Rhodopseudomonas sp. BAL398: one gene and its partner. The protein of the gene in region 1 binds, or shares a complex with, the protein of each later gene. Links are inferred from orthologs where the notes say so. Each region holds a gene or a part of one and is shown on either strand. Other genes may lie near its edges.

Region 1 (16,467 bases):
TCACTTTCAGCTTCTTGGGTCAATATTAGGATCGGGAGGCCAACGAATGAACGTCATCGTTTTCGCATCGCGTAAAGGGGGTTCGGGAAAGAGCACCCTGGCTGCTCATCTAGCCGCGCACGTCCATAAGGCATCGAAGCCCTGCCTGCTGATCGATGCTGATCCGCAGGGATCGTTGACTCTCTGGCATAAGCTTCGCGGCACCAACGAACCGTCATTGAAGGTTGCCACGCGCTCGGTGAGTGACATCGTCGCCGCGGCCAAGCGCGACGGCATCGAGTGGGTGTTCATTGACACGCCGCCGAATGTCTCCTCGGTGGTCGACGATGCCATCCGCAACGCCACCATGGTGATCATTCCGGCGCGGCCCGGCGTGTTCGACGTCAACGCCGTGCAGGACACGATCCTGACCTGCCGCGCCAACCGCAAACCCTATGCGGTCGTCCTCAACGGCGCCCCGGCGCTGCGCGACGATGTCGAGAGCCGCATCGTGTCGATAGCTCGCGAGGCGCTGGCGAAATTCAAGGCGCCGGTGTGGGGCGGTCAGATCACCAACCGGGCCGACCTGCTGATGGCGCTGGCCGAAGGCCAGGGTGCCCGCGAATACGCAGCCGAGGGCCGCGCAGCGTCCGAGATCAGCCGGCTGTGGGCAGCGATCGAGCGGTCGGTCAAGGCGATCCGCGGCGCTTCGTCGTCGAATAGCGGCATGCACAAGCAGGCGGCTTAGGACGGCTCCGCTGATTGCCGGGGAGCGACCCCCGCGCGCCTGTCAAAAGTGTTTGTTGTAAAATTCCACGTCGCGGAAAAATCGTCGGGAATAATTGGCCCGGCGCGCTGCCACCATCGATCGCGTAAATGTTCGGCAAAAAAAACCGGGCTCACAAGGAGCCCGGCTTGAGGTATTGGCCAAGTCTGGCCGACACATTCACCTTCCAAGAGGGATAACTGAGTTTCCGCGTCACTGGAGGAGGGGGACATTGGTAACGCGGCCGCTCAGCTTCAAGGTATTTGATCCGCGTTTGCAGGCAGCGGCAAGCGCCTGGGCCGCATGTCAGTCATGCGGCGATCGAGGCTTTCGCCGCTGCGTCAACTCGGCCAGCGTTGGGCTTTGCTGACCACGAAGTCGCGGAAGACCTGGACCCGCGCCACCGACTTCAACTCTTCCGGATAGACGAAGTAGGTGTCGAGCTGGATCGAGTCCGATTCACCGAACAATTGCACCATCCGGTTAGTATCCTCGATCAGGTAGTCCGGCAGCGCGGCGATGCCGAGACCCTGCTGGCAGGCCCGCACCAGACCCAGGATGTTATTGACCTTGAAATAGGCCTCGCGCGGTCCGGAGCCATTGCGGCCGGCCTCGACCAGCCAGCTGCGGTTCTGCAGATGCGCCGGCACCTGGTTGTCGCTGAGCATGATCAGGCGATGGCCGTCCAGCTCCTCGAGCGTGCGCGGCGTGCCGAAATGCTTGATGTATTCCGGCGAGCAATAGGCGTGAAAGCCGATCGAGAACAGCTTGCGCTGAATCAGATCCGGCTGCGTCGGCTTGCGGGTGCGGATCGCGACGTCGGCCTCGCGCATCGACAAATCAAGCTCTTCGTCGGTGACGATCAGTGATATCCGGATCTCGGGATACAGCGCGGTGAATTCGCCGAGCCGCGGTACCAGCCAGTGAATGCCGAGGCCGGGCGTGGTGGTGACCTTGAGGTCGCCGCTCGGCCGCTCGCGGCTGTCGGTGAGCTTGGCGCGCGCCGCCTGCAGCTGCATGAACACGTCGTGCGCGGTGCGGAACAAGAGGTCGCCCTGTTCGGTCAGGATCAAGCCGCGGGCGTGGCGGTGAAACAGCGACACCGACAATTCCTGCTCGAGCGCGCTGACCTGGCGCGACACCGCCGATTGCGACAGCCCGAGTTGTTCGCCGGCATGGGTGAAGCTTCCAGCCTCTGCGGCGGCATGAAAAACCTTCAGCTTGTCCCAGTCCATGTCGGTAAATCCGTCGCGAGTTCGACTCATGATCATTCCGCCGCTTGGCGTTCGCTGGCGCGCATCGCCAGAAAGCGTTCGGCTTCCAGGGCGGCCATGCAGCCGAGTCCGGCCGCGGTTACCGCCTGACGATAGGTCTCGTCGGCGACGTCGCCGGCGGCGAATACACCGGGGATCGAGGTCGCCGTCGAATTCGGCGCCACTTCGACATAGCCCGAGGGCTTCAGCCTGATCTGGTCCTTGACCAATTCGGTCGCCGGCGCATGGCCGATCGCGATGAACACGCCATCGGCCGGCAGCTCGGTGAGATCGCCGGTCTTGACGTTCTTCAGCCGGACATGGGTGACCTTGGTCGGATTGTCGCTGCCGCAGATCTCGTCGATGGCGCAGTCCCACACCACCTTGATCTTGGGATGCTTGAACAGCCGCTCCTGCAAAATCCGTTCGGCGCGGAAATGATCGCGGCGATGGACCACGGTGACGCTGGAAGCGAAATTGGTCAGGAACAGTGCTTCCTCGACCGCGGTGTTGCCGCCGCCGACCACCACGACCTGCTTGTCGCGATAGAAGAAGCCGTCGCAGGTGGCGCAGGCCGATACGCCGAACCCCTTGAAGGCCTCTTCCGAGGGAATGCCGAGCCAGCGCGCCTGCGCGCCGGTGGCCAGGATCACGGCATCCGCCAGATAGACGTCGCCGCTGTCGCAGGCGAGGCGGAACGGGCGCTGTCCGAGGTCGAGGTCGGTGACCAGATCGGTGAAGATCCGGGTGCCGACATGATGCGCCTGCTTCTCCATCTGCTCCATCAGCCAGGGGCCCTGGATGACGTCGGCGAAGCCGGGATAGTTTTCGACATCGGTGGTGATGGTGAGCTGGCCGCCGGGCTGCATGCCCTGGATCAGGATCGGCTCCAGCATCGCGCGAGCTGCATAGATTGCGGCGGTGTATCCGGCCGGTCCCGACCCGATGATGACGACTTTCGCATGAATTGGATCAGCCATGGTACGAATGCCCTTTCTCTCAAGGGAACTGGGCGCGCGAAGCAGGATTGGGCCTGGCAAGGGCATCGCCGTTGGGCGGGAGGTGTTTAGACACAAGTCTATGTCATCTGGGCAGCCATGCAAGATTTGCAATACGTATCTGCAAGATTTCCCCCCAATTTTGGACTCATCCTTGCTCGCGCGAAATAAAATTTCGCAAACTTGCCGAGCTGCGCTATGAGTGTTTCCGATTTGTCCGTTCGTTTCCAGCCAGCCGGGATTACCCAAGCGTGCCGAAGAGCCTCGATGAGATCGATCTCAAAATTCTCAGTGAAATCCAGGCCGACGGCCGAATCACCAATGTCGAATTGGCGCGCCGGGTGGGGATCTCGCCGCCGCCCTGCCTGCGCCGGGTCAGGACCCTGGAGGATGAGGGCTACATTCAGGGCTACCGCGGGCTGCTCGATCCGGCGCTGCTCGGCTTCGACGTCACGGTGTTCGCGTCTGTTCATCTGTCGAGCCAGGCCGAGGCCGATTTGCGCGGCTTCGAGGATTTCGTCCGCAACCAGCCCTTGGTGCGGGAATGTTGGATGCTGTCGGGCGAGACCGATTTTATCTTGAAATGCGTCGCCCCCGACATGGCGACATTCCAGAATTTCGTGGCGCACCTGACCGGCGCGCCACATGTGCGCAATGTGCGCACCTCGCTGGTGCTGCGCAATTCCAAATACGCCGCGGCGGTGCCGTTGGAATTGAAAGAGTCCGAGGGCTGACCGCTCGGCGTCACCCGCCGGGGCTCGGGATCATGTCACCCTGCGTCAGGTCTTGCGGCGCAAAGTGGCGTCGAGGCTGATCGGCCCGCCGCCTGCGGTCGCAAGATACAGGCAGGCGAAGCAGAACAGGATCGCCGCGGTGCCGTTATTGAGCAGCGGGTAGAAGCTCTTCGGAAAATGGCCGATGAAATAGGCGAACGCCATTTCGCCGGAGAGGATGAAGGCCACCGGCCGGGTGAACAGGCCGATCATCAGCAGTGCGCCGAGGATCAATTCCAGCGTGCCGGCGGCGCCGATCAGCGAGAACAGTTCGACCTTGGCAAAATACGGCACCGCCGGAAATTTGAAGATCTTGGCGACGCCGTATTGAAACAGCAGCAGCCCGGTGATGAAGCGAAACAGGCTCAAGGCCGTCGGTTGCCATTTGGCGGCAAGGCTGTCGAAATTCATACCGGCTCCGTGCGGTTGCGATGAAACGATGTGTAGTTGCTTACGGCTTGCATCAGCATCGCGTCCATCACTTCGGCGATGGAACACGGATACGTGACCGATAGTCCGGCCTTCGGTCGCGACAACATCAGCCGGCCTCCGCGGCAAGCCGCACCCAGCAAAAAGGCCGCGAAACGCGGCCTTCAAGCTTGCTCACATCAATTCGACGGGGTGCTATCGAAACTCGACCTTGGTGATTTCGTAGGCCTTGGCCCCGCCGGGCGCCACGACTTCGACGGAGGTGCCCTGCTTCTTGCCGATCAGGGCCCGCGCCAGCGGCGAGGTGATCGAAATCCGGCCCTTCTTGGCATCGGCTTCCGGCTCGCCGACGATCTGCCACACCGCCTTCTTCTCGGTGTCTTCATCGACCAAGGTGACGGTAGCGCCGAACATGATGGTGTCGCCGGACAGCTTGCTGATATCGATGATTTCGGCGCGGCCGATCTTGTCCTCGAGCTCGGCGATACGGCCTTCGTTGTGGGACTGCTCTTCCTTCGCCGCGTGATATTCGGCGTTTTCCGAAAGGTCGCCATGCGAGCGCGCTTCGGCGATCTGCTCGACGATTCGCGGACGATCCACCGATTGGCGCTGCTTCAACTCGACCTCGAGAGCGGCGAAACCGCCTGCGGTCATTGGTACCTTGTCGACCATCTTGTCTTCATCCTTCAACGTGTTCGTCACGTGTCACGAGATGTGGCTCACACGAAACGCTTGTCAGCCTGAGCGGTGGCCGCGACGCGGCATTTTCGAGACTGCCGGGCGCACGGCAGCAAAACGCCGGATAGAACATTCCCGCAGCTGGCGGGTTCCCTGCCTGCCGGCTTTCTCGCCCGTCAGTTGCCGGACACAGGTCCGGGCCGTGATCAGGTGTCGGAAAAGTAACTCTGCAGGGTACGGACCTCAAGGTCCCCACCAAGATAGGCCCGGATGCCCTGCGCGGCGGCGACCGCGCCCGAAAGAGTGGTGTAATACGGAACTTTATGCAAGAGGGCAGCGCGACGCAACGAACGGCTATCAGCCAGCGCCTGGGGCCCCTCGGTGGTATTGAACACCAGCTGAATCTCGCCATTGATGATGGCGTCGACGATATGCGGCCGGCCTTCCAGCACCTTGTTGACCTTCTCGGCCGGCACGCCGTTGTCGGCCAGGAAGCGCTGGGTTCCGGAGGTCGCCAGCACCTTGAAGCCGAGCGAATGCAGCAGTCTCACGGCTTCCAGAATCCGGGTCTTGTCGACCTCGCGCACTGAGACGAACACCGTGCCCTTGCGCGGCACCCGGGTTCCGCCACCGAGCTGGCTCTTGGCAAAGGCGACTTCGAACGAGCGGTCAATTCCCATCACCTCGCCGGTCGAGCGCATTTCGGGGCCGAGCACGGTGTCGACGCCGGGGAAGCGGGCGAAGGGAAACACCGATTCCTTGACCCCGACATGGCCGAGCTTGCGCTTGGTCAGCTTCAGATCGGCCAGCTTCTCGCCGGCCATGATCCGCGCCGCCAGCTTGGCCACCGGCATGCCCATCACCTTGGCGACGAACGGCACCGTCCGCGACGCCCGCGGATTGACCTCGAGCACATACACGTCGCCGTCCTTGATGGCGTATTGCACATTCATCAGCCCGACGACGTCGAGCCCCAGCGCCAATTCGCGGGTCTGGCGCTCCAGCTCGGCGATCATCGCGGCGTCCAGCGAATGCGGCGGCAGCGAGCAGGCCGAGTCGCCAGAGTGAATGCCGGCTTCCTCGATATGCTCCATGATGCCGACCACGAACGTATCCTTGCCGTCGCACAGGCAATCGACGTCGATCTCGGTGGCGTCCGACAGATAGCGGTCGAACAACAGCGGATTGGTGCCGAGCACGGTGTTGATCTGGCCGGTCTTGTCGTTCGGGTAGCGCGATTTGACGTCGCCCGGCACCAGCTCGGGCAGGGTGCCGAGCAGGTAATCGCCGAGCTGGGATTCCTCGCGAATGATCTGCATGGCGCGACCGCCCAGCACATAGGACGGGCGCACCACCAGCGGCAGGCCGAGTTCGGCGGCGACCAGGCGGGCCTGCTCGACCGAATAGGCGATGCCGTTCTTCGGCTGCTTCAGCCGCAGCTTGTCGAGCACGCGCTTGAAGCGGTCGCGGTCCTCGGCCAGATCGATGGCGTCGGGCGAGGTGCCGAGGATCGGCACGTCGGCGGCCTCCAGCGCGCGCGCCAGCTTCAGCGGCGTCTGGCCGCCGAATTGCACGATGACGCCGTGCAGCGTGCCGTTCTGGCGCTCGACGTCGATGATCTCCAGCACGTCCTCGGCGGTCAGCGGCTCGAAATACAGCCGGTCGGCGGTGTCGTAGTCGGTCGACACCGTTTCCGGATTGCAGTTGATCATGATGGTTTCATAGCCGGCGTCGTGCAGCGCGAAGCAGGCGTGGCAGCAGCAATAATCGAACTCGATGCCCTGGCCGATGCGGTTCGGCCCGCCGCCCAGAATGATCACCTTGCTCTTGTCGGTGGGCCGGCTTTCGTCGGCCATTTCGCCGGCGAACGGCGCCTCATAGGTCGAATACATATAGGCGGTGGGCGAGGCGAATTCGGCCGCGCAGGTGTCGATCCGCTTGAACACCGGGCGAACCTTGAGGGCGTGGCGCTGCGCCGTCACCTCGGCTTCGGTGGTGTCGGCGAGCACCGCAAGGCGGGCGTCGGAGAAGCCCATCGCCTTCAGCGTGCGCATGCCGAAGGCATGATTCGGCAAGCCGCTGGCCTTGACCTTGCCTTCCATCGCGACGATGCCGCGAATTTCCGACAGGAACCAGGGATCGATCTTGCAGGAGGTGAAGATGTCGTCGTCGCTCCAGCCGAGCCGCATCGCCTGCGCCACCTGCAACAGGCGGTCGGGCGTCGGCGTGCCGAGCGCGGCGCGCACCGCGTTCTTGTCGTCGCTGCGGCCGAGCCCCTCGATCTCGATCTCGTCGAGCCCGGTGAGGCCGCTTTCGAGCCCGCGCAGCGCCTTTTGCAGGCTCTCCTGGAAGGTGCGGCCGATCGCCATCACTTCGCCGACCGATTTCATCGAGGTGGTCAGCGTATGGCTGGCGCCGGGGAATTTCTCGAAGGCGAAGCGCGGAATCTTGGTGACCACATAGTCGATGGTCGGCTCGAACGACGCCGGCGTCGCGCCGCCGGTGATGTCGTTGGCGATCTCATCCAGCGTGTAGCCGACCGCGAGCTGCGCCGCGACCTTGGCGATCGGAAAGCCGGTGGCCTTGGAGGCCAGCGCCGAGGAGCGCGACACCCGCGGATTCATCTCGATCACGACCATGCGGCCGTCGGCCGGATTGACGCCGAACTGCACGTTGGAGCCGCCGGTCTCGACGCCGATCTCGCGCAGCACCGCCAATGAGGCGTCGCGCATGATCTGATATTCTTTATCGGTCAGCGTCAGGGCCGGCGCCACGGTGATTGAATCACCGGTGTGCACGCCCATCGGATCGAGGTTTTCGATCGAGCAGATGATGATGCAATTGTCTTTCTTGTCGCGCACCACCTCCATCTCGAACTCTTTCCAGCCGAGCACGGATTCCTCGATCAGGACTTCAGAGGTCGGCGAGGCGTCGATGCCGCGCTCGACGATCTCGATGAATTCGGCCTTGGTGTAGGCGATGCCGCCGCCGGTGCCGCCCATTGTGAAGGAGGGGCGGATCAGCGCCGGAAAGTCGATCACTTCCAGCGCCCGCAGGGCGTCCGGCAGGGTCTTGACCTGCACCGAACGTGGGGTCTCGAGGCCGATCTTGGTCATCGCCTCGCGGAAGCGCTGGCGGTCCTCGGCCTTGTCGATGGCGTCGGCGGTGGCGCCGATCATCTCGACGTCGAACTTCTCCAGTGTGCCTTGCTTGCGCAGGCTCAGCGCGCAGTTTAGCGCGGTCTGGCCGCCCATGGTGGGCAGCAGCGCAAAGCCGAGGGAGCGGTCGCCGCGCTCTTTTTCGATGATCTTGGCGACGATTTCCGGGGTGATTGGCTCGATATAGGTGGCGTCGGCCAGTTCCGGATCGGTCATGATGGTGGCCGGATTGGAATTGACCAGGACGATGCGGTAGCCTTCGTCCTTCAGTGTCTTGACCGCCTGGGTGCCGGAATAGTCGAATTCACAGGCCTGGCCGATCACGATGGGGCCGGCGCCGATGATCAAGATGGTGGAGATATCTGTTCGTTTCGGCATTAAATCTCGCTAACGGCGGGGCAGAAATCCGGGCAAAAAAAAGGGCGCGCAGCCGCGCGTCCCTTGACCTTCAGCGCCAGGCTTCCCTTGCGCGCGGGCTGTCTTTAGACCAGATTTTGCAGCCGCGAAAGGTTTTTAAGGCCTCCGTCAACCGGCAAATTTGCCGCCGATTTGGAGGCCCGGCCTGGATTTGAACCAGGATAAGGAGCGATGCACTGCCCCCGCGTAGACATTCCGCCACCGGGCCATCGCCATCCTGACGGATCACGAGGCGGTGATCCATAGATGAATTCGGGTAACCCTAATTGCGCGACCCGTTCCGCCCGTCCGGCGCTCAGGGGCGCCGGCTGCTCACGAACACGTGTGAGACGGACGGTAACAAGCTGGGCGCAGTCCCGTATCTTTGGGAGGCAGCGTCGGATGGCTGTGCCAGTCTGCCGATCATTGCGCTGCCAGCCGTTCTCACCAATGCGAGGAACCCATGCGCCGTAGCCTCCACACTGTTTCGCTCTGTGCCGCCGCCCTGGGCGCGCTGGCTTTGTCGTCGCTGTTTGCGCCGCTGCGGGCGGCCGAAGACGCCGTAGTGATTCCGCCGCCAGCGGTTGATGCCAAGTCGGCCGATGGCATGCAGACCGCGGTGATCGCCGGCGGCTGTTTCTGGGGCGTGCAGGGCGTGTTCCAACATACCGCGGGCGTGCTCAACGCGGTGTCCGGCTATGCCGGCGGCAGCAAGATCACCGCGAGCTATCCGGTGGTCTCGACCGGCACCACCGGTCATGCCGAGGCGGTCGAAATCAAATATGATCCAAAGCGGATCAGCTATGGCAAGATCCTGCAGATCTTCTTCTCGGTGGCGCATGATCCCACCCAGCTCAACCGGCAAGGTCCGGACCACGGCACGCAATATCGCTCGGCGATCTTCACCACCAGCGCCGAACAGAAGAAGGTGGCGGAGGCCTATATCGCCCAGCTCGATGCCGCCAAGGTGTTCCCCAAGCCGATCGTCACCAAGGTCGGTCCGCTGGACGGCTTCTATGCCGCCGAAGCCTATCATCAGGACTACCTGACGCTGCACCCGTACCAGCCCTATATAGCGTATAACGACCTGCCGAAGGTCGAGAACCTGAAGAAGCTGTTCGCGCAGGACTATCTCGAGAAGCCGACGCTGGTGAGCGATGCCAAGGTCACCAATTGAGGCGGCTCCGAGCAAGTCGATGTCTGGCGCGGCAGCCTGTTGGCCCGAAACACTGATGAGGAGGCTGAATGTCCGACACCAAGGCCATGCAACAGACGGATCGCGGCAAGATTCAGAAGAGCGACAGCGAATGGCGCCGCGAATTGACGCCGATGCAATATGCCGTGCTGCGCGAGAAGGCGACCGAGCGGCCGTTCTCCGGCGAATATGAGCATGAGCAAACCAAGGGCACCTATGTCTGCGCCGGTTGCGGCCAGACCCTGTTCGAGTCCGATGCCAAATTCGAATCCGGCTGCGGCTGGCCCAGCTTCACCGCGCCGGCCAGCGCCGATCATGTCGACGAGGAGCGCGACGTCAGCCACGGCATGATCCGCACCGAAGTGCTGTGTTCGAAGTGCAGCGGCCATCTCGGCCATGTGTTCGAAGACGGTCCGGGACCGACCGGGTTGCGCTATTGCATCAATTCGGCGGCGCTGAAGCTGCAGCCGAAATAATCCCCGAGGAGGGCCGGGCGCGGCGGCAGCAGCTCGCCGCGCCGTTTTGGTTCCGGCTCGTGGAACCGAAGCCCGGATCGTGATTTACTCCCGACAACTCAGGCTTGTGGCTCAGGCTCGGCCGTGCGGCGGCCAGCCGGGAGGTTGGGATGACGATCGGAACGATTATCATCATTGTGTTGATCATCCTGCTGCTGGGTGGTCTCAGCCCGCGCTTCGGTGGCTATGGTTACGGACAGGGCCATGGTCTGACCGGTCTGATCGGCGTCATTCTGGTTGTGGTGCTGGTGCTGATGCTGTTCGGCAAGATGTGAAAAGCCGGCACAGCGCTGAAATCGCATGGCTTATTGCCATAGGCGCGTCCCGCGGAGCGGGAATCTGGCGGCCTGCACGCAGTGAGAGTGTCGCATTTCTCCAAAACGTGCTTATATCTAGGTCTGTCCTGAAATGATGGCCCCGGGCGGCCGCCGAACGGTTGACCGCGTGTCTTCCGCTCCTCATTTCCATCGCGCATTCATAGAAGGTCACTGACGATGGCATTCAGCTACAACACCGCTGCCGAATTGTTTCCCGCCGCGATCCGCAAGAAAAAGCGCGCTGGCTTCGCCTATCGGCGGTTCAACACAGCCGCTGCCGCGGTTCAGTTTGCGATCGAGGAGCTGCCGGCGGATTCGCTGAACGGCGCCTATCTGCAGGTCGATGAGGCCCGCTTCGACCAGAGCGGCATCCGCACGCTTTATGAAAGCGAAGCTTTCCCGCTGGAGCGCCGCGCGGTGCCAGAACCCGTCGTCAGCGAAGAAGCCGACGCCGACCAGGACGCGGCGTAAGCCGCCATTCCTCGCGCGCTCAGCCCTGCTTGTCGATCCAGCGTCGCAACAGCCGCACATTGCGGACATTGGCGCGGAACATGACGTCGAACGCGTCGCCGGCCAGCGGCACGATGCCGATCGCGCCATCGAGCGCGACATTGCCCAGCATCCGCATGGTCACGTGCCACGGCGCGCCAAGCTTGCGCGCTTCACGCACCAGCCAAAGCGAGATCGCCGTGGTGATGAGGTCGCCGACCACCGGGATCAGGCCGATCAGCCCGTCGATGCCGTAGCGGATATTGGTGCCCGGCAGGATGAAGGCGACGTCGAGCAGTTTGGCGATCGCCTCAAGCCTTGCCAGCCGCTGCTCGCGTGACAATGGCGCGAAGGAGCTGGCGCTCCAGCTCTGAAAATCAAATGTCCCACTCTCGAACGGCTTGCGGCCCAGTGATTCCGGCGGGATTTCCCGGCCGTCCTGATCGATGATCGGGCCGCGCGAAGCCGGCCGGCTGGCGCGGCGCGTCGCATTGCGGGGGAAAGTCTGTTCGCTGGTCATGTCGTTCAGATAGGAATCCCTGGCTGCACCCGCAAGTTGCGTCATCGGGCCGCGCCGTTGCCGCGCAATGCAAACAGGATTGATGAGCGATCGTTCCGAGGTTGCTGCGGCCTTTGCTGTTCTCATCGCGCCCGGTCCAAGCTAGATATCCGCCCATGAAGCTGCGCCCGCATCTGATCGCGCTTGTCCTGACGCTCGGCCCGCTGGGCGGATGCGCGGTCGACAGCCATATCAGCTACGTGCCTGGCTTTCTCAAACAAACCGAAGCGCAACCCGAGATCGAACAGCCGCCCGATGTGGCCGCCTTCCTTCGCGGCAATATGAGCGCGGTGTTCACCGAGACGTCCTTGCCCAGCAATGTCCGGTTCTCGTTTCCGATCCCCGGGCAATATGGCGGCTGGGACAGCTGCATTCGGGGCGATGTGAAAGGCGTGACCGGGTTGCGGATCGGAAACCAGACCTATCTGATCAACATCTATCGCGGCAAGGTCGGACGGCGCGAACGGGTCGGCGACGATCATTGGTGCGCAAGCGAGACCTATCAGGCGCTGTGACGCCGGTTCAGACGATCTTCGTCTGATCAGACGATCTTGTCCCGCCGCAACGCCGCGATCTCCTCGGCGCCGAAACCGAATTCGGCCAGCACCTCGTCGGTCTGTTCGCCGAATTCCGGCGGCCGCGCCGCCAGCGTGCTCGGCGTCCGCGACAGGCTCACCGGCTGCGCCACCAAAGTGATCGGCCGGTTCTCATCGTTTGGCACCTCCTGGGCGATGCCGAGATGCCGGACCTGCTCGTCGTCGAACATCTGGTCGATCGTATAGATCGGTCCGCACGGCACGCCGGCGGCGTTGAATTCGCGCACCCAAATCTCGGTCGGTTTGGTCGCAAGGCGGGCGCTGATCGCCGCGTTCAGCGCGTCGCGGTTTTTCGAGCGTGCCGGCGCGGTGGCGTAGTCGGGATGGTCGTATAATTCCGGCGCGCCGATCGCCTCGGCGCAGCGCTGCCAGATCTTGCCGCCGGTGGTGGCGATGTTGAGATAGCCGTCGGCGGTCTTGAATACGCCGGTCGGGATGCTGGTCGGGTGATTGTTGCCGGCCTGCTGCGCCACATCGTGGTCCATCAGCCAGCGCGCGGCCTGGAAATCCAGCATGAAGATCTGCGCCTGCAATAGCGAGGTCTGCACCCATTGGCCCTGGCCGGAGACCTCGCGCTCCAGCAGCGCGGTCATCACGCCCAGCGCACAGAACAGCCCGGCGGTGAGGTCGGCGACCGGAATGCCGGCCCGCATCGGGCCTTCGCCGGGCGCGCCGGTGATCGACATCAGCCCGCCCATGCCCTGCGCGATCTGGTCGAAGCCGGGCCGCCCCGCATAGGGGCCATCCTGGCCGAAGCCGGAGATGCTGCCGAGCACGATGGCCGGATTGATCGCGCGCAGGCTGTCGTAATCGAAGCCGAGCCGCGCCTTGACGTCGGGCCGGAAATTCTCGACCACGACGTCGGCCTTGGCGACGAGGCGGCGAAACACCGCGAGGCCCTGCGGGTCTTTCAGATTCAGCGTGATCGCGCGCTTGTTGCGATGCAGGTTCTGGAAATCGGCGCCATGACGCGGGCCGCCGGGCTGCTCGCCGCCGGCATCCTCGGTCAGCGCGTCGATCTTGATGACATTGGCGCCCCAATCGGCGAATTGCCGGACCGCGGTCGGCCCCGACCGCACCCGGGTCAGATCAAGCACGGTGAAGCGGGCAAGCGCCGCGGAGGCACGCGGGAAGGTCATGAGGGGCTCCAGATTCGATCCGGGTTGGATCGCCCGGCATCTTCCGAGGCCTTGCGGGAGAATTCAATGCCGGTGGTAGCCGGGGCCGGCTTGCACCAGCTCGGTCGACAGCGTCAGGAGCTGAACCGCGCGCGATAATCTTGCGGCGACGCTGCCAATAGCCGGACGAAGCTGCGGCGCATGGTCTCCTCGGAGCCGAAGCCGCAACGCTGCGAGATGCGCTTGATCGGCAGATTGGTTTCCGACAACAGCCGCCGCGCCGCCTCGACACGCAATTGCTCGACGGCGCGCGCGGGCGTGAGCCCGGTCGATTCGGCATAATGGCGGCTGAAGCTGCGTTCGCTCATGCCGGCGCGCTCGGCCAGCACCGCCAGCGAGATGTCGTCGACAAGGTGCTTGGCGATCCAGTCGTGCAGGGCACCGAAGCGGTCGTCCGCGGTCTGCAGCGACAATGCCGCGCTGAATTGCGATTGGCCGCCCGGCCGCTTGAGAAACACCACGAGCTGGCGCGCCACCGCCAAGGCGGCAGCACGGCCGAGATCCTGCTCGACCAGCGCCAGCGCAAGGTCGATCCCGGCGGTGACCCCGGCGGAGGTCCACACCGCACCGTCATTGATGAAAATCGGATCGGCCTCGACCCGGATGTTGGGGAAACGCCGGGCGAGCTCGGCGCAATGCGCCCAGTGACTGGTGGCGCGCCGGCCGTCGAGCACGCCGGCCGCGGCCAGCACAAAGGCCCCGCTGCACACCGACGCGGTGCGGCGCGCCGTGGTGGCACGGTTGCGCACCCAGTCCACGACCACGGCATCCGCCGCCGCGGCGTGCACGCCCGGCCCGCCGGCGATCAGCAGCGTATCCACAGGCGCTTTGAGCGACGGCAGCGGCGAGGTTGCAAGCTCGAGTCCGGCCGATGCCGTCACAGGCTGGCCGTCGCGCGTCACCACCCGCAGCGCGTAGGGCGCAACCCCGCCGGCCTTGAGCGCCAATTCATTCGTGGTCGCGAACACCTGCAGCGGCCCAGACACGTCCAGCAATTGCACCGAGGCGAACGCCAGCAGCTCGATCGAGCGCGAGGCCGCGGGCGTGGAATTTGGCGGAAACCGAGGGCTCTTTGGCATTTCCGCCAAAACCTGCCGGATTAGGATGGGCCTGTCCAGCGTTTTGGCACAAAGGAGACCACCATGATTCCGTCAGACCAGCATCTGCAGATCGGTTCGCTGCTATTCGAGGGCCTGGATCAGATTGATCTTACCGGGCCGTTCGAAGTGCTGTCGCGGATTCCCAACGCCACCTATCGGGTCTATGGCGTGACCGCCGATCCGGTCCGCGACCTCAGGGGGCTTCGGCTGACGCCGGATGCCCCGATTGCCGATGCGCCGCAGCTTGACGTGCTCCATGTGCCCGGGGGTTTTGGCCAGCAAGCCTTGATGGAAGACGCCAATGTGCTCGACTGGATCCGCCGCCAGGCGGCGCATGCGCGGATCTTTTCGGTCTGCACCGGCGCTTTGATCTGCGGCGCCGCCGGGCTGCTGATGGGGCGGCGCGCCACCACGCATTGGGCCTCGTTTCACCTGCTACCGTATTTCGGCGCTATCCCGGTCAATGAGCGCGTCGTCGTCGACGGCGACTGGGTGTTCGCCGCCGGCGTCACCGCCGGCATCGACGGCGCATTGCGGCTTGCCGCGGAACTGCGTGGCGACGACGTCGCCAAAGGCATCCAGCTTTACATGGTCTATGCGCCGGAGCCGCCGTTCGACAGCGGCACGCCGGAGACCGCGCCGCCGATGATCCTGCAGCAGGCCCGCGCAGCCGTCGCCGACATCACCGCGCAGCGCGAAGCCACCGCGCGTCGCGTGGCGGCCCGGCTCGGCATCCCGCTCGGCAACTTGGCGCCGGCGTGAGCCGGTTCGATCAACGGTGTAGTGCGGCCGTCAGATCGTCTGATTATAGGCGCCGACCTCAGGATGGGTGCGCAGCACGACATTGACCGCCTCGAACATTTCGTGCATCCGCGCCTCCGACACCGGGCTCTCGACCACGACCACCAGCTCCGGCTTGTTCGACGACGCCCGCACCAGGCCCCAGCTGCCGTCCTCGCAGGTGACGCGCACGCCGTTGACGGTGACGAGATCGCGGATGCTTTGCCCCGCGACCTTGTCGCCCTTGGCGTGAGCGGCCTCGAAATGCTTCACCACGGCGTCGACCACGCCATATTTGGTCTCGTCGGCGCAATGCGGCGACATTGTCGGCGACGACCAGGTCTTGGGCAGCGCGTTTTTCAGATCCGACATGGTCTTGCCGGTGGCGCGGTCGAGCATCTCGCAGACCGCGATCGCCGAGACCAAGCCGTCATCATAGCCGCGGCCGACCGGGGCGTTGAAGAAGAAGTGTCCGGATTTCTCGAAGCCGGCCAGCGCCTTCGTCTCATGGGTGCGGCGCTTCATGTAGGAATGGCCGGTCTTCCAATAGGTGGTCTTGGCGCCCTGGGCCTGCAGCACCGGATCGGTGACGAACAGCCCGGTTGATTTGACGTCGACCACGAAGGTTGCGTCCTTGGTGATCGCCGACATGTCCCGCGCCAGCATCACGCCGACCTTGTCGGCGAAGATTTCCTCGCCGGTGTTGTCGACCACGCCGCAGCGGTCGCCATCGCCGTCGAAGCCGAGCCCGACATCGGCCTTGTGCTCCAGCACCGCGTCGCGGATCGCGTGCAGCATCTCCATGTCTTCCGGGTTCGGATTGTATTTCGGAAAGGAGTGGTCGAGCTCGCAATCGAGCCGCACCACCTCGCAGCCGATCGCCTCCATCACCTGTGGCGCAAAGGCGCCAGCGGTGCCGTTGCCGCAGGCCACCACCACTTTGAGCTTGCGCTTCAGCTTCGGATGCTTGGTGAGGTCGGCGATGTAGCGCGCCGGAAAGTTTTCATGAAACACATAGGAGCCGCCGGCCTTGTTGGCGAATTTCGCGCCGAGCACGATCTCCTTCAGCCGCGTCATCTCGTCCGGCCCGAAGGTCAGCGGCCGGTTGGCGCCCATCTTGACCCCGGTCCAGCCATTGTCGTTATGCGAGGCGGTGACCATCGCGACGCAGGGGACATCGAGCTCGAACTGCGCGAAATACGCCATCGGCGTCATGCACAGGCCAATGTCGTGCACCTTGCAGCCGGCCGCCATCAACCCGGAGATCAGCGCGTATTTGATCGAGGCCGAATAGCTGCGGAAATCATG
Region 2 (12,489 bases), 1.1 Mb from region 1 along the record:
ATCACGACCGCTATCTGATCGAACAGCTGCCCGAGAAGATGGGTTCATGGGATCGCACCGCTTATCAGCAGCTCGACGCCGCGCATCTCGACTGGCTGCGCCGCGTGCCGAACACTGCGATCTATCGCGACCAGGTGTTCTGCTGCCACGCCACGCCGGCGCATGACGAGACCTATTGGCTCGACGCCGTCAGCCCCGACGGCACCGTCGGCATCGCCTCGCTGGCGTCGATCGAACAGGCGGCGGCGGGAATCTCGCAATCGTTGATCCTGTGCGCCCACACCCATATTCCGCGCGCGGTGCGGCTCGGCGACGGCCGGCTGGTGGTCAATCCCGGCAGCGCCGGCTGCCCCGGCTATCGCGATACCCATCCTTATCCGCATGTGGTGCAGGCCGGCATGCCGGATCCGAGCTACGCGGTGCTGGAGCTGGTCGCCGGCCGCTGGCAGGTCAGCTTTCGTCTGGTGCCGTATGACCACGACGCGATGGCGGCGCTGGCGCGACACAACGGCCGGCCGGAGCTTGCGGGGCCGCTCGCCACCGGCTGGGTCATCCAAGGAGCTTCAACGGATTGACGGCCTTCTGCCGCAGCTGATCCATCGTGCATTGCGACGGCGCCTTGTCGGGCCGCCAGCGCAGGATGCGGGTGCCGTGGCGAAATCGCTCGCCGCTGAAATGGTCGTAGCAGATTTCGACCACCAGCGACGGCTTCAGCGGGCGCCATTGTGCGGACCGCTCGGTCGACCAGCGGCTCGGCCCGCCCGGCGCATTTCCGGTGAAGCCCGGCTCAGCGATCAGCGCTTCCAGCCTGTCAGTCAAAGCCGGCTTTTCGCCTCGCTTGATCGCCGACGTGAAGCCGACGTGATGTAGCAGGCCGGAATCGTCATACAGCCCGAGCAGCAGCGAGCCGACCACCTCGCGGCCCGCGATCCTATTGCTGGCATAGCGAAAGCCGCCGATCACGCAATCGGCGCTGCGGAATTTCTTGATCTTCTGCATGCCGTCGCGATTGCCGGCCTGGTAGGGCAGGTCGAGCCGCTTGGCGATTACGCCATCGGAGCCGCCGCCGGCTTGCTCCAGCCATTTTTCGGCAATGGCATAGCGCGCCGTTGCGGGCGACAGTCGAAAGCTCGGCTGTGCCTTGAACTGCGCAGCGGCGAAACTTTCCAGCGCCGGGCGCCGCTTGCTCAGCGGCTGCGCCGCGAGATTTTTGCTCCGCGCGGTTGCGAGCAGGTCGAACGCCAGAAAAAGTGCCGGCGTTGCGATCGCCAGTTTCTTGACTCGACTCGCCGCCGGATGGATCCGCTGCAGCAGGTCGTCGAACGAAAAGGTCTTGGCCTTCGGCACCACGATCTCGCCGTCGAGCAGAAAGGCGCCCGCCTTCAGCGTCAGCGCGGCGTCGACCAGTTCGGGAAAATAGCGGGTCAGGTCTTCGCCGGATTTCGAGCGCAGCGTGACCAGGTCGCCGTTGCGCGTCAGCAGGCAGCGGAAGCCATCCCATTTCGGTTCATATTGCCATTGGCTGCCGCGCGGAATCGCATCGACCGACCGGGCCTCCATCGCGGCGGGCGCGGCAGCGGGGTCCGCTGCGAGAGCGGCGTGTGCGGAGGATTTGCGGGCTCGAAGATTTGCCATCCCCTTCAACGCAAACGGCCGGCAAAAAGCCGGCCGTCCAACTCAATTATTTCGCGCAGATCACACCGCGGAGCTGATCCACTGCTGCAGCTTCTGCTTCGGCGCGGCGCCGACTTGGCGCGAGGCCATTTCGCCGCCCTTGAAGATCATCAGGGTCGGGATCGACATCACGCCGTATTTCGACGCGGTCTTCGGGCTCTCATCGACATTGAGCTTGACGATCTTGACCTTGTCGCCCATCGCGCCGGAAATCTCGTCCAGCGCCGGCGCGATCATGCGGCAGGGGCCGCACCATTCCGCCCAGAAATCCACCACGACCGGCCCCGTCGCCTGCAACACTTCGGATTCGAAATCGACGTCTGAAACCTTGCCAACGGCCATGGGGTACCTCGTTTGAACAATGAAAGGCGCGGCGGGGGGAATCGCGCCGGGATGATGAAGTGAAGGTAGGAACGCGGCGGGGCCGGGTCAAGCACGCTCACGGCAACATGAAGGAGGCCTGCTCCGCGTCCAGCGCAGGCGCCGAAATCTCCATGAATTCAGTGCTTTCGGTCCAGATCAGCGCGGCGCGGACGGGCCGGTCAGGGTATAGTCTAGCGAGCACGGCCCGATACAGCGCCAGCTGCCGCAGGTATTCGGGTGGCGTGTCGGCGGCATTGTGCGGCGGGGCGTGGTTGGTCTTGTAGTCGACGATCAAAACCTCGTCGGGCGTCACCACCAGCCGGTCGATCTGGCCCGAGACCAGCAGCGGCGCGCCCGGCTGCGGCAATCGCCCGGCGATCGGCACCTCGGCACGGCTGCCGGGGCCGAACAGCGCGGCAAATCTGGCATCGGCGATCAGCCCCAAAACATTTGCCGCCAGCGCCTCGCGATCGGCCTCGCTCCAGTCCGCGGCGTTGCGGGCAAGATAGATCGTCGCGGCATCGCGGCGTCGCGCCGCCGGCAGATCTGGCAGCGATTGCAGCAGTCGATGCACCAGCGCGCCACGCTGCAGAGCGCGGGCGCGGGTCTCGGTGGATTCGCCGCGGCGGATGCGGCGGCCGTCGCCGTCGCCGGAATCGGATGGCCGCAGCGATCCGCCCGACTTCGGCTCGGCGGGGGCAGGTCTGCGCAGCCAGGGCGGCGCGATCACCGCAGCTGTTTCGAGGGGAGTCTCGGCGACGCCGCCGATCTCCGGCGCATCGTCATCGTCGCGGCGATAGCGTTTCACCACGCCGTCGGGCGGCGGCACCTGCTGCATCAGCAGCCCGGAATTTTCCAGCCCGGTGACGATCAGATCGTACCATGATAGCGGCCGCACCTCGTTGCGGTTGCCGGGCATCACGCCGCCGACGATCAGCCGGTCGGCGGCGCGGGTCATCGCCACATAGAGCAGCCGCCGATATTCATCCTCGGTCTGCGCCACCATCGCGGCGCGGGCTTCTGCAACGGCCGGCGGATCGTCGGCCTTCTTGCCGGCCCAGACCACGACGCCCGGCGCCGATGGCGCCGCATTGCCGCGCGGCAGATGCACCAGATTGAGCCGCTGGGTGTCGGCCGGCGACGAGGTGGTGTCGACCAGGAACACGACCGGCGCTTCCAGCCCCTTGGCGCCATGCACGGTCATCACCCGGACCTCGTCGCGCGAGATTTCCATGTCGCGCTTGACCTCGGTATCGGCGGCGCGCAGCCAGGTCACGAAACCCTGCAGCGACGCCGGCGCCTTCTGCTCATAGCTCAGCGCCAGCTGCAGAAACTCGTCGAGCGCATCATTGGCCTCCGGGCCGAGCCGGCGCAGCATTTTCGCGCGACCCCCGTCACCTTCACCGTCACCCTGGCCGCCGAGCAGCCAGGCATAGAAGGCAAACGGCGTCTCGGCATTGGCGCGGGCCTCGCAAGCGATGAGCTGACGCAACGCCGTTTCGAATTTGGCATCGGTCGAAGCCTGTGCCGCGAGCGCGTCGCGCAGCGCGCCCTTGCGCCGCCAGGCCAGACGAAACAGATCGTCATCGTCGAGGCCGAACAGCGGGCTCTTCAGCGCCACCGCCAGCGCATGATCGTCCTGCGGCAGCAGCAGCGCGTCGGCCAGATGCAGCAGGTCGATGATGGCGATATGCTCGGTCAGCTTCAGCCGGTCGGCGCCGGCGACCGGAATGCCGCCGCGCTTGAGCGCCTGGATGATGGCGTCGAACGCCTTGCCGCGGCGGCGCACCAGCACCAGCATGTCGCCATAGCGCAGCGCGCGGCGGTCGCCCGCGGGGCCGGTCGTGGTGCGCTGCGCGATCAATGTTGCGATCTCGGCCTGTACCCGCTGCGCCAGCCGGACCTCGGGGCTGGTCTCCGACACCGCGTCGAACGGCGCGCGCCAGCCTTCGATATTCTGCCGCTCGTCGGGCACCTCGAGCGGCCACAGATCGATCAGGCTCGGCCCGGCATCGGCCAGCGATTGATGCACCGGATAGGCGCTGTCGGCGTGGATGCTGCGATAGATCGCCGGATCGCGGAACACCCAGTCGACCGATTGCAGGATCGCCGCACCCGAGCGGAACGAGTAGTTGAAATTGACCGCGTCGAATTTCAGCTCGGCGTCCTTGAAGCGCCGCCGCCATTGTTCGCGGCGCTCGGCGAATTCGCGCGGCACCGCGCCCTGGAACGAGAAGATCGACTGCTTCTCGTCGCCGACCGCGAACACCGTGCGGCGCAGCCCGTCGCGGGCGCCGGCCCCGGTGGTGAATTCGGAAATCAGATGGCCGACAATGTCCCATTGCCGCGGGCTGGTGTCCTGCGCCTCGTCGATCAGCAGATGATCGACGCCGCGGTCGAGCTTGAAATGCACCCAGGCCGAGGAGACGCGGTCCAGCATCTCCAGGGTCTTGTCGATCAGATCGTCATAATCGAGCAGGCCGCGCTCGGCCTTTTCGCGGCGGATATTCGCCGCCACCGCGGTGGCGATGACTAACAGAGCCTGGGTGCGGTCGCGCATCAACAGCGCGCGGCGGCGCTCCAGCAAAGCGGCAACGCGGCTGCTTTCGCGCTTCAAGACTTCGGCAAGTGCGGGGCGGGCGTCGGCGATCTTCTTGGTCGCCACGGTCTTGCGCGGCGTCATCTCCTTGGTGAGGAACACTTGCAGATATTTGTCGATCTGCGCGGTCCCGGTCAGCGCCAGCGCCTCGCGCAGCCGAGTTGCCTGATCGACATCGGTCTTGTTGCCGCCCTCCAGAATGGCCGCGACTTCCTCCCAGCGCCGGCGCGGCAGCTCCGGCCCGTCGACGATCTCCCGCTCGACGGCGTCGCAGCTGTCTTCGGGCGCGACATCGAGCGCGGCCGCTAGCTGCGTCATCGCGCCATCGACGCCGCCGCTTTGGTCGGTCCAGGCCATGAACTGGTCGCGGCTGGTGCAGGCCTGGCGCACCACGTCGCGAAAGGTCACGTCGGCGGCGCTGGTCATCGCCAGTGTCAGCGCGCGACCCTGGGCGCTGCCGGGCTGCGACGCCGCTTGCAGCAGCACCGCGAGGCTGGCGCGCTCCATCATCTCGGCCTGGTCGCGCTCGTCCAGCACGGTGAAGCGCGCCGGCACATTGGCCTCGAACGGAAATTGCTGCAGCAGCCGCGTGCACAAAGCGTGGATGGTCTGCACCTTCAGCCCGCCCGGCGTCTCCAGCGCGCAGGCGAATAATTTGCGCGCCTGCATCAGCGTCGCGGCGTCGACGGTCTTGACGCCGGTGGCGCGCACCGCGGCGGTCAGCGCCGCATCATCCAGCGACACCCAGCGCCCGAGCGTGGAAAACACCCGCTCCGCCATATTGGCGGCGGCCGCCTTGGTGAAGGTGATGCACAGGATCTTCTCCGGCGGCACGCCGTCGAGCAGCAGCCGGATCACCCGCTGCACCAGCACATGGGTCTTGCCGGAGCCGGCATTGGCGGAGACGAAAACCGACGCGGCCGGGTCGGAGGCCTGGATCTGCCGCGCCACGGCCTCCGACGGAATGCTGCGCGGCGCGCTCATGATTCGTCTCCCGCGCCGCCGGCCGCCGACCATTCCTTGATCCGGGCGAGGTCGTCATAGCGGCCATAGCGGTTGGCCCACATCGACAGGTTGAGCGAAGTGTAAGGAGTGGCCGGGTCGTCGAATTTGCGGATCAGCGCTTCCACTTTGGCGCGCGCCTCGTCGGCGGCGTCGTCGGGGAATTGCGCATCTTCGCCGCGCTCGCGCTTCAATTCGAGAATCCGTTCGTCGCCGGGCGGATTATTGCCGCTGAGCTTGACATAGGTCAGCTCGCTCACCGAGGCGCCGGCCGCGATGCCGTCGAAGCCGCCATCGCGCAGGATCGCGGCTTCCAGCGTCAGCTGCGGCGACAGCCCCATCCGCACCTGCTTGCCGGTCGGCGGCTGGCCGGTCTTGTAGTCGAGGATCGCAAAGGTGCGGTCGCGGCGATGTTCGATGCGGTCGGCGCGCGCGGTGAGGATGAATTGGCGGTCGCCATCGAGCGGGATGGCGATTTTGCCTTCGGTCTCGGCGATGACGCGCAGTACGTTGAGCCGGCGTTCGGTCTCCCAATTGGCGAACCATTCGGCGATGCGGGCAAAGCGCGGCCACCACAGCGCGCGCGCTTCCGGATGCGCCATCAGCGGCGCGAAATGTTGTTCGCCGATTGCGCGTAGCGCCTGCGCCGGATCGTCCGGCAGCGCCGTCGCATAAAGTTGGGTGAATTCGCCCAGCGCCTCGTGGATCGCCGAGCCGCGATTGGCCGCCGACAGCGGCATGTCGACCGGATCGAGCGGCGACAGTTTGAGGATGTATTTGGCGTAGATCGTATAGGGATCGCGCAGCCAGTCCTCGATCGCGGTGACCGACAATCTGGTCGGTCGCGCCTCGCGCGGCGGCCGCGGCATCGGCTGCGCGATTGGCGTCACCTCGGCGGGACGATCGAGCTCCTCGGCATAGTCGAGATAGATCCGGCCGCGCGCTTGGGCCTCGCTCCAGCGCTGCGCGCCCGCCACCGCCTCGAGCCGGTGCAGGAAGCGCGACGCCACCGCCGGTGCGCCGCCGACCTTGGCGGCGTGGCTGAGGATCACCTCCTCGGCGCCGAGCAATTGCGCGAAGTCATGCGCCGACAGCCCGATCCGCCGCTCCGGCAGATCGAGGCCGAGCTGATGCCGCATCGGCCGGCTCAGCCATGGATCGATCCGCGGCGCCGGCGGCCACACGCCTTCGACCAGCCCGCCGAGAATCACCCGATCGGATTCGGTCAGTCGCGCTTCCAGCGGACCATAGATCCGCAGCGTCGCGCCGGCGATTTCCGGCCGCCGCACCATGCGGTCGCTGAACGCGGTCTGGAACACATCCGCATAGTCGCGCGGCGCGACCATCAACCCGCTCTGGGGCCCCGCGGCGTCGAGATCGTCAAAGGCAATCGCCAGCGCCGAGCCGCGGCCCTCGAAAGCCTGCGCGGTGTCGCTGTCGTCTTGGGTCAGCGCGATCAGCACGGCGCGGTGGCGGCGCGCGAAATCGGAAAAATCCAGCGGCTGCGTTGGATCGACGCTTTCCAGCGGCGCCAGCGCCGCCTGCAATGCCACGATCAGCGCGTGCGCGCGATCGAGGCTGTCATCGCCAAGCCGCGCGCGCGGTTCTGACGGATGCAGGGCCGCGGGTTCGCCGCGCTTCAGCCTGGCGAGCTGCTGGCGAAATCCGAGGAAGTCCTTGAGCAGGCCGGCGCTGCCGGCTTGCGGTCTGGTGCCGCGCAGCAGCGCCAGCTCCAGCGTTGCGGCGGCGTCGCGCCAGCCATTCGGCGCGCGGCCGAGCCGTAGCAGCGGATGTTTCAATATCGCCAGCAATGTAGCGGGCTCCAGTTCGCGCAGTGCCGCCTCGGCGGCAAGCCGGGCGAAAATCCCCGCCGGGGTTTCGGTCAGCGCGTCGCCGCCGGAATCATCGACCTGCAGCTGCCAGCGCCCCAGCGCCGCCATCACCCGCCGCGCCAGCGCGCGGTCCGGCGTGACCAAGGCGGCGGATTTGCCGGCTTCGCGCGCCTGCCGCATCGCCACCGCGATCGCCAGCGCTTCCATCTCCGAATTGGGCGCCGCGATCACCGCGAGCTCCGTCATGCCGGCCAAGATGCTCGCCGCCACTTGCGGCTCGGCCAGCCTGCGATGCCATTGCGCGGTGGCGCCGGATGGCCGCATCGCCTCGGAGGCCAGCATCTCGCGGCCATGCGCCGCGGCTTCGCCGAGCAACGCGACGTCTTTCCGCGCAATGCCGAAATAATCCGTCAGCAGCGCATGCATGGCGAATTGCGCATGGTTCGACGCTGGCGGCTCGCCGAATTTTCCCGGCGCGCCCGGCGTGCCGCCGATCGATTGCCAGGCGGATTCGTCGAGCGCGAGATCGAGCCCGGGCAGCACCACCGCGCCTTGCGGCAGCTTGGCAATGATGGTGAGGAGTTTCGCGGTCGCCGGCATCGAACCGGTGGAGCCGGCGGCGATCACCGGCCCGGCGTGATGCGCGGTCAGCCGCTTGGCCTCGGCCTCGATCAGCAGATCGCGCCGCGCCGCCGGCTCGATCTTGCCGTCGGCGGCGAGCAGCGGCGGCCACACCTCCTTGGCGATGTTGAGAAAACGCAGCGTCAGCTGCCAATAGGTGTCGAGCGCGTCCGGCACCAGGGCGTCGAGCGCGCTCCAGGCGACGCCGCGGGTCACCATGTCGTCCATCAGCCGCGCCAGATCATCGGCCAGCGCCAGCGTCGAGGCCGGACCGCCGACCACCAGCGGCGCCTGGGCGCGATCCTCCGGCTTGATCTGCTTGGCCCATGCGGCGATCAGCTGCGCCAGCAGCAGCCGGCGCGGCAGCCCCTCCAGCGCCGGCGGCACCTCAAGCTCCGCCGAACCTGACGCCGCCTGCGCGAAGGCCAATTCGTCCTCGTCGATATCGCCGAGCGCGACGATGCGCGGCAGCAGCACGGCATCGGTGCCGAGCACGTCGAGAAAGATCTCGCGCGCCAAACGTCCGGCGCGGCGGGTCGGCAGATACAACGTCGCCTCGGCCAATCGTTCGGGTTGGCGGCGCGCCTCGAAGCCGTCGACCAGCCGGCCATCGACCAGCGCGGCGATCGTGGTGCGCAGCAGTGGCGCCGAGGACGGAACGCTATAGACGCGCATGAGCTTCCTGATTCGCGGGATCGGGCGGCATCATGGCATGGGCGGGCGCGCGACGGGAGGTGTCAGGCGACGCTGGCGAGATAAGCCTCTTCGGCGGCGTGCACCGCATCGGGCGTTCCGACATGCATCCAGACGCCTTCGAGCCGAAGCCCGAACAGCCGATGCTGCGCGGCGGCGCGGTCGAACATCGCGGTCAGCGCGAATTCGCCGCGCGGCGCGTCGGCGAACAGCGCCGGCGTCATGATCGCGGCGCCGGCATAGACGAACGGCACCACCTCGTTTTCTTTGCGCCGGCGCAGGCTGCCGTCGGGCGCCATCGCGTAGTCGCCATTGCCATGGTAGCCGATGCTGTCGGCGGTCGGCGCCATCAGCAGCAGGATGTCCATCCGCGCCGGATCGAACGCCTCGGCCAGCCGCGTCAGATTGGGCTGCACGCCGTCGATCCACATCGTGTCGGCGTTGAGATGAAAGAACGGCTGCGCGCCGAGCAGCGGCAGCGCCTTGACGACGGCGCCGCCGGTGCCGAGCACGGCGTCGCGTTCGTCCGAAATCGTCACCCGCGGACTCGTGCGCGCGGCGACGTGGTCGATGATCTGGTCGGGCAGATAATGCACATTGACCACGGCTTCGGCGACGCCGGCCTCCGCGAGCCGATCGAGCACATGGTCGAGCAAGGGCCGGCCGGCGACCGGCACCAGCGGCTTCGGCATGTGGTCGGTGAGCGGGCGCATGCGGACGCCGAGACCGGCGGCGAGGATCATGGCTCTGGTTGGCTTGACGGGCATAGCGGCAACGGTGCTCGAAATGGGGCAAGGATTCGCGATGACCTGACTGTATCACGAGGTCTTCGGCGGTCTATCGATGGGTTTGGGTAATCATCGAAGGTGACGGCGATACGACAGCGCGGCGCATTGGCTCTCGCAGGGAACCGCGCGGCGGCGGGCTCAGGCGGCTGTCCGGACGTCTGTCTCAGGCGTCCTGCGCTTGCGCCGCGGAACGCGCGGCTTTTTTCTTCTTGTCGGTTCTCAGAAAGGTGACGCCGATCTGCTCGCCATTGACCCAGCTGAGTTCGCAGCGGCGGTAGGCCAATCCGGTCGACGACAGCAGCAGAAAGAATTCCTTCAAATGCAGGCCTTCGACCGAGCCCTCGACCGACAGTTTCGCGCCGGTTTCCGACACGTCCTCCATCAGGCAAGCGCGGCGCCAGGTGCCGTCGATCGCCATCATGTGCGCGCGGATGCCGCGTTCAAACACGACGCGGCCGTCGCTTTGGCGTCCTGCAACCATGCCAGTCTCCTGCGTCGGCCGGAATAGACGGGATATTCCGACAAACTAGCGAGGACTCGGCTAACAAGACGTAAAGGCCAGGCGATATTAGCGCGGCGGCGGCGGAACGTTGGTGCCATACCAGGCGCGCAATCCGGCCAGCGCCGGATGCACCAGCGAACGGGTCAGATAGGTCCAGATCCGCGGCTGATGGCGCAGATATTGCGGTTTGCCGTCGCGCCGGTTCAATCGTGAAAAGGTGCCGAGCAGCCTTGTGTTGCGCTGTGCCGACAGAACCGCGTAGGAGGCGGCGAAGGCGGCCGGATCGAAGGCCGGATCGGCTGCGCGCCGCGCCTTGATATAGCGGCCGAGCAGTGCCAGCTCGAGTGCTTCCGGCACGTCGACCCGGGTATCCTGCAGCAGCGACACCAGATCATAGGCGGCGGGACCCAGCACCGTATCCTGAAAATCGATGATGCCGATTCGCGCGATATCGGCGCGCTGGTCGAGCCAGATCAGATTTGGCGAATGAAAGTCGCGCAGCACCCAACTGCGCGGCTCGGCCGCGAGCGGCGGCAGCAGATCGCGCCACAGCGCGACGAAATCGGCGCGCACCGAGGCGGCGGGCGCGACGCCGCGATCGGGCAGATACCATTCCGGCATCAAGCCGACTTCGATCAGCAGCGCCTCGGTGTCGAACTCCGGGATCGCGTAGCTCTCCTGCGGCGTCAGCGGCAAGGTCTGCGGCAGAATGCGCTGATGCAGCGACGCCAGCAGGTCGGTGGCGGCCTGATAGCGCTCCACGATCGGCTCCGGCGGTGAGCCGGTGACGACGCCGGCGCTGCCGAGATCCTCGGTGATCAGAAAGCCGGCCTCGAGATCGGCGTGATGGATCGCGGGGGCCGACAGGCCGCATTCGCGCAGGCCGTTGGCGATCGCCACGAAGGGCCGGACATCCTCGGCCAGATGCACCGCGGCGCTGTAGCTCTTGCCGCGATAGATCGCCGGGCCGTCCGGCCGCCGCGGCGCGTTCATCAGGATCACGCTGTCGCCGGCGCCCGTCAAACGCGCATAGGACCGGGTCGAGGCGTCGCCCGCCATATGCCGGCGGGTGGCCTCGGCGTAGCCGGAAATTTCAATGAAGCCGCGCAGCGCCGCCAGCCGCGCCACCTGCGCGGTGGCCTTGCCGTGGCCGGTGATCTCGGCGGCGCGGGCGTCCGCTCCCAGCGCCGGGCGCTGGCTGAAGGCGATGTCGATGCGGTCGGCCGGCATCGCGCCGGGGGCGCGTTCCGGCCATTCGATCAGCACAACCGCGCCGTCGGGCATCGGCGACAATCCGATCTCTTCCAGCTCGGACGCATCCACGACCCGATACAGATCGGCATGCAGCAGCAGAAACGACGGCAGGTCGTAGTCTTGGACCAGCGTGAAGGTGGGGCTCGGCACTTCGAGCGCGTCGTCACCCGCCAGATAGCGGATCATTGTCCGCGCCGCGGCGGTCTTGCCGGCGCCGAGATCACCCGACAGGGTGATGACGTCGCCGGGGCCGGTGAGGAGCGCCAGATCGGCCATCAGCCGTGCCGTGGCGGCCTCGTCCGCGAGCGCAACCGAGAATGTTGCTCGTTCGGTCATTCGGCGGCGTTACGTTGCATGGTCTGGTCGACCGGGAAGGCGCAGGTCACCGTGGTCCCGGTGCCGACCACCGAATCGACCGTCACCGTGCCGCCATGCAGCTCGACGAAGGACCGCACCAGCGCCAGGCCAAGCCCGGCGCCGCGATGCCGCGATCCGTTGGAATGGCTTTCGAACCAGTCGAACACCTTGTTCTTGACGTCGGGCGGGATGCCGGGGCCGGCGTCGGTCACGGTGAAGACCACGCTATGGTCGTTGCGCTTCGCGCTCAGCGATACCGCGGCGTGCTGCGGCGAGAATCCCACCGCATTGGCCAGCAGATTGTACAGCACCTGGATCACCCGGCGCTCATCGCCGATGAACTGGCCGATGTCGCTGCCGATCTCGACATTCAACGTCATGTGGTCGCGCGCCAGCCGGTCCTGGATGCCCTCGGCCGCCGCGTCGATCGCCTTGCGAATGTCGATCGGCCCGAGATTCAGCGTCATCGCCCCGGCGTCGATGGTGGCCAGATCGAGGATGTTGTTGATGATGGCGAGCAGCGCATTGGTCGAGGTGGTGATGTAGTTGAGATACTCGGCCTGCTTCTCGGTGAGCGGCCCGGTCGAAGGATCGCTGAGGAAATGCGCGAAGCCGATGATGGTGGTCAGCGGCGAGCGCAATTCATAGGAGACGTGGTGGACGAAATCGATCTTCATCTGATCGGCGGTCTCGAGCGCCTCGTTGCGCTCGCGTAGCGCCCGTTCGACATTCTCGGTGTCGGTGATGTCCTGGAACGTCAGCATGGTGGCGCCGTCGGGCAGCGGCATAGTCTTGCAGTCGAGC

The links.
Region 2: the proteins of trxB (region 1) and trxA are in contact, whole or in part, in a crystal structure (PDB 1F6M), measured with the Escherichia coli proteins. The link is inferred for Rhodopseudomonas sp. BAL398 from one-to-one orthologs.

Annotation. Positions count from the first base shown.
Region 1 is NZ_CP133111.1:2,846,108-2,862,574, reverse strand. The notes cover bases 996-3,880. They hold trxB (thioredoxin-disulfide reductase), read right to left. Parts: upstream 2,979-3,880; coding sequence 2,013-2,978; downstream 996-2,012. Other genes in these bases: RBJ75_RS13530 (DoxX family protein), read right to left, coding at 3,776-3,880; RBJ75_RS13535 (Lrp/AsnC family transcriptional regulator), read left to right, coding at 3,248-3,730; RBJ75_RS13545 (LysR family transcriptional regulator), read right to left, coding at 1,087-2,010. Outside these bases: RBJ75_RS13550 (ParA family protein), read left to right, coding at 47-727; more of RBJ75_RS13530, read right to left, coding at 3,881-4,180; transcription elongation factor GreA, read right to left, coding at 4,394-4,870; carB (carbamoyl-phosphate synthase large subunit), read right to left, coding at 5,083-8,412; peptide-methionine (S)-S-oxide reductase MsrA, read left to right, coding at 8,894-9,607; peptide-methionine (R)-S-oxide reductase MsrB, read left to right, coding at 9,676-10,101; RBJ75_RS13500 (DUF3309 family protein), read left to right, coding at 10,251-10,415; RBJ75_RS13495 (hypothetical protein), read left to right, coding at 10,635-10,928; RBJ75_RS13490 (DUF4112 domain-containing protein), read right to left, coding at 10,948-11,466; RBJ75_RS13485 (hypothetical protein), read left to right, coding at 11,622-12,020; RBJ75_RS13480 (CaiB/BaiF CoA transferase family protein), read right to left, coding at 12,047-13,240; RBJ75_RS13475 (GlxA family transcriptional regulator), read right to left, coding at 13,354-14,358; RBJ75_RS13470 (DJ-1/PfpI family protein), read left to right, coding at 14,422-15,141; RBJ75_RS13465 (phosphomannomutase/phosphoglucomutase), read right to left, coding at 15,172-16,467.
Region 2 is NZ_CP133111.1:3,995,514-4,008,002, reverse strand. Bases 357-3,150 are described here. They hold trxA (thioredoxin), read right to left. Parts: upstream 2,017-3,150; coding sequence 1,696-2,016; downstream 357-1,695. Other genes in these bases: addA (double-strand break repair helicase AddA), read right to left, coding at 2,114-3,150; RBJ75_RS18835 (ATP-dependent DNA ligase), read right to left, coding at 550-1,560; RBJ75_RS18840 (metallophosphoesterase family protein), read left to right, coding at 357-575. In the rest of the region: more of RBJ75_RS18840, read left to right, coding at 1-356; more of addA, read right to left, coding at 3,151-5,620; double-strand break repair protein AddB, read right to left, coding at 5,617-8,766; RBJ75_RS18815 (nucleotidyltransferase family protein), read right to left, coding at 8,829-9,551; RBJ75_RS18810 (PilZ domain-containing protein), read right to left, coding at 9,736-10,053; tRNA (adenosine(37)-N6)-threonylcarbamoyltransferase complex ATPase subunit type 1 TsaE, read right to left, coding at 10,141-11,664; RBJ75_RS18800 (sensor histidine kinase), read right to left, coding at 11,661-12,489. UniProt on the Escherichia coli protein: Participates in various redox reactions through the reversible oxidation of its active center dithiol to a disulfide and catalyzes dithiol-disulfide exchange reactions.